Regions from separate parts of the Paraburkholderia agricolaris genome, predicted to be linked through region 1. Evidence: riboswitches for the same ligand, from Rfam matches in the RefSeq annotation. Region 1 holds a riboswitch; the other holds the start of a gene.
What was found. A riboswitch is a leader RNA that binds a small molecule or an ion and turns the genes downstream of it on or off. The one in region 1 is predicted to bind cobalamin.
Positions count from the first base shown of each region.

Region 2: it holds a riboswitch for cobalamin, as region 1 does, so the genes downstream of both, GH665_RS33890 (TonB-dependent receptor domain-containing protein) here and cobG (precorrin-3B synthase) in region 1, are expected to answer to the same signal.

Region 1 is NZ_QPER01000002.1:1,771,607-1,773,804, reverse strand. Features, by position in the region: gene cbiE (precorrin-6y C5,15-methyltransferase (decarboxylating) subunit CbiE) at 1-625, opposite strand, end outside; cobalamin riboswitch at 710-888, shown strand; gene cobG (precorrin-3B synthase) at 972-2,198, shown strand, end outside.
Region 2 is NZ_QPER01000002.1:2,818,320-2,820,517, forward strand. Features, by position in the region: gene metE (5-methyltetrahydropteroyltriglutamate--homocysteine S-methyltransferase) at 1-635, shown strand, start outside; cobalamin riboswitch at 704-905, shown strand; gene GH665_RS33890 (TonB-dependent receptor domain-containing protein) at 1,254-2,198, shown strand, end outside.

The DNA of each region.
Region 1 (2,198 bases):
CCGTTGCACGGCATTCAAGCGCGACCAGGTTCAGCGCCGCCACGTCGCCCGCGGACCACTGGTCGGCGCGTCCGTCGATACACCGCTCCAGGTCGCCGCCCAAATGTTCCAGCACGCTCATCCGGGTCGCGCCGAAACCGCGCGCGTTCAGCAACTCAGCCAGCGCTGCGGGTGTACGCCCGTCAGCGCTCAAAACGAACACGCGTGCGCCGTCGTACAAATGGGCATTCAGCGCCGGCAATGGCCGCCCCACTAGCGAAACCGTGGCCACATCCTGCAACGGCCAGCCCAGCCGTGCAGCCGCTAGCGATAGCGACGACGGCGCCGGCAGCACCCGCAATTCACCGGTCGGCAATTGCCGCGCCAACGTGGCGCCGACGCCGAACAGCATCGGGTCGCCACTCGCCAGCACACACACGGGCCCACCACGCTCCGCCAGCAAAGGTGCAAGATCGAACGGCTTCGGCCATGCCGTCCGGCGCGCAGCCAGACGCCTGGGCAGCATCGCCAGATGACGTTCGCCGCCATAAACCACCGACGCTTCCAGCAAAGCACGCCGCGCGGGCCGCCCCAAACCGGCGAAGCCGTCATCGCCTATGCCCACCACAGTCAGCCACGCCGGCATGCATCCATCCTCATTCTGTATCGTCAAATATTGCGCTGTGCCACGCCGGTCAAAGCGTCCAGCCTCGTTGTGCTGTTCGAAAAAAGGCATAATACAGCCGCCGGTGCCCTTCGGGGCCGAAGAGGGAACACAGTGTCGCTGTGGCTGCCCCCGCAACTGTATGCAGCGAGTCCGCCTGCGCTGCGCGCCACTGGTTCGACCGGGAAGGCGGCGGCGGACGATGACCTGCCAGCCAGGAGACCTGCCGGCCAGACTGTTCGTGCCAGCCACCATCGGGCGGGGTGTACCGATGCCGCAGCAATGCCCGTAAGGGCGGCGCTCGGGCCATCGCGCGACGCTCAACCCGGTGTCCGTCTTGAATCAAGCTTCGCCCTCCACTGTTTTACCCGACGCGGCGCTCGCGCTGCGGCCTTCGGCGTGTCCGGGGCTGCTGCGCATCGTCGCCGCGCGCGACGGTGGGATCTGCCGGATCAAACTGCCCGGCGGTGAGTTGAGCGCCGCACAGGCCATCGCGATCGCCGAGGCCAGCACGCGGCATGCAAGCGGTGTAATCGAGCTGACCAATCGCGCGAATCTGCAGGTGCGTGGCGTGCATGCTGTACAAGGCGGGCATGAAACGGCACTGATCGCGGCACTCGTCGACGCGGGCCTTGGACCGGCTGTCGGACCGATTCCAGCCAACGCTGCGGTAGATGCTGCCAGTTTGCTGCTCGCGACTTCGGCGGACGACGTGCGCAATGTGATGGTGAGTCCGACTGCCGGGCGCGATCCATTTGCACTGTTCGACACGCGGCCCCTTTGCACCGAACTGCTTGCCTTGCTGCAAACCGAAGCGCGTTTCGCGGCGCTGTCGCCCAAATTCGCGCTATTGCTCGACGGCGGCGAGCGCCTTGCGAGAGTCGATCATCCGCACGATGTCTGGCTGGCGGCGACGCAAGCCGATGACGGCGTGCGATTTGTGTTCGGCTTGGCCGGTTGCCCCGCTGGAGAGACGAACGCGAAACCTGGCGCCCTCGGCGCCGTACTGCCTACGCAGGTCACCGGCCTGGTTCGCGCGCTGCTGCATACGTTCCTCGATCTGGCCGCCGCCGATGCCACGCGCATGCGTCATCTGCTTACCGCGCATTCCATCGACGCCGTTTTGCAGCACGCTCGTCAGTACATCGATTTCCCGCTGTCACGCGACGCGTCGCTCGCACACTGGCAACGCGGCACGCCTGCCGATGCCACGCTGCGGCTCGGCGCGCACGCTCAACGCGTCGTGGGCCTGCAGCACGCGGGCGGCCAACCGCCTCTCGGACGCCTCGACGCCGCCACCTTGCACCGCCTCGCCAAACTCTCCCAACAGCACGGCAACAGCACGCTGCGCATCACGCCCTGGCAAAGCGTCCTGCTGCCCGATATCGCAGCAAACCATGCGGCCGCCGTGCTCGCGGAAATGAACGCGCTAGGTCTCGCCTGCGATCCCGCGCAGCCGATTACACACCTGATCGCCTGCGCCGGTTCCACGGGCTGCGCAAAAAGCCTCGCCGATACCAAGGCCGATGCACTGCTTCTGGCGAATCGCTTGCCC
Region 2 (2,198 bases), 1.0 Mb from region 1:
TGGTGAAAGGCGTACTGACCGGACCGGTCACCATGCTCGAATGGTCGTTTGTTCGTGACGACCAGCCGCGCTCAACCACGGCGCTCCAACTGGCGCTCGTCATTCGCGACGAAGTCGTGGACCTCGAAAAGGCCGGCATCCGCATCATTCAGATCGATGAGCCCGCCTTCCGCGAGGGCTTGCCGCTGCATAAGGCGGATTGGTCCGACTACTTCGACTGGGCGACCCGGGCCTTCAGGATTTCAGCGGGCGGCGTCTCCGACGCCACGCAGATCCACACCCATATGTGCTACTCGGAGTTCAACGACATTCTGCCGTCGATCGCCGCGCTGGATGCGGACGTGATTACGATCGAGACATCCCGCTCTTCGATGGAGTTGCTCGACGGCTTCGGCGAGTTCGCCTATCCGAACGGAATCGGACCCGGCGTATACGACACCCATTCGTCGCGCGTGCCGAGCGTCGAAGCCATGCAGCGGCTGCTCGAACGCGCATGCGAGGTCATCCCCGCCGAGCGTCTGTGGGTCAACCCCGACTGCGGCCTGAAAACCCGGGGCTGGCCGGAGACGGAAGCCGCCTTGTCCAACATGGTGCTGGCCGCCAGGGCACTGCGGCAAAGGCTCGCAACCCAGTAAGCCAGACGTAATAACAACAGGAAGCGTACCGCCAACGCCGTAGTGATTGACGGCCACCACGACGCATCGGTACGCTTCGCGCTGATGGTTCCCGTTACCGGGATCAAAAGGGAACGCAGTACGAGCAGCCATGCTCCGAATCTGCGGCTGCCCCCGCAACTGTAAGCGGCGAGTCCGTGCCATTCATGACCACTGGAGCAGAGCACCGGGAAGGTCGGCACGTGACATTGACCCGTGAGCCAGGAGACCTGCCATCGAACCGAGGTCTGCGCAGCCGCACCGGGCGGGGTGTCCCGATGTGCAAGCACCGCTCTTGAGCGGTCGCCCGCTGCAAAGACAGCCCAAGCCTCAGGATCTGTCATGTCCACTGCTGTTCAACCCGGTTCCCTACAAGGGGAACCTCGCGCTGGCGCGTCATCGCCATTGATAGCGCTTTCGCCGCCTTCAGGATTGCCGCCTGGCCTGGCTCGTTCGTCCCCTATCGCATGAAGCGCTACGACGAACTGGAAGCCTGTTGCGCCAGACGTTAAACCTTTGAACGCGGCTAAACGGCCTGCTGGCCCCCTAGCCCCGTAGCCCTCTACCCACAGAAATCTGCAAGAACGAACACATCTCATCATGAAGTTCCGCCAACTCATCATCACCTCCGCCCTGACCGTCTCGGCATGGCAGGTTGCACAGGCCGCGGACGGCACGTCGTTGCAGCAGCCGGAGCAGACTCCGGCAGAAACCACGCTGCCGAATATTCTCGTCAGCGGCGACACGCAACATCTGCCGCAATCGTTCGACCGACGCTTCGCCACCACTCAGGTCCTGACGCGCGCCGATCTCGACCGTCTGTCGCCAGCCGATCCGAGTATCACGCAGGCCCTCGCCACGCTGCCTGGCGTCACCATTTCGCAAAGCGGCGGACCAGGTTCTTCCGCCGCGGTCAGCATCCGGGGCTCGTCGGCCAGTCAGGTCGCGGTGTTTATCGACGGCATCCGGGTCGGTTCCTCGACCACCGGGCAAGCTGCGTGGGCCGATCTGCCAACCTCCGCGTTCGACCGCGTCGAGGTGATCTCGGGACCGGCGGCCGCCTCGTTCGGCGCGGACGCGATGGGCGGCGTCATACAGTTATTCACCAACCATGCATCCAATCAGCCGAATCGGACCACGGTCTCGGTAGGCGGCGGTTCGAACAAGACCTTCGACACACAGCTCCGCACGTCGGGCAGTATCCCGTCCACGGGTCCGCTCTCCGCACTCTCGGGGCTGACCTACTCGCTCGGCCTGCACGACTACAACACTGCCGGGATCGATGCGACCCAGCCGTACGCCTATGGTCACGAGGACGGCCGCAATCCGTACCACGCGCAGGACGTGGACGCGCGACTCGGCTACGCACACGACAACTGGTCGCTCTCCGCGTTCGCTCTGTATCACAAGTCCGATCTGTCGTACGACAATGCAGGCGGCGCCGACCGGCAACTCGATCATCAACTGACGACGGGCCTCGCATTTCATCTGGACGTTACGCCGACCACCCAGTTCGACCAGTCGGTGGGCTACGCGACGGACCGC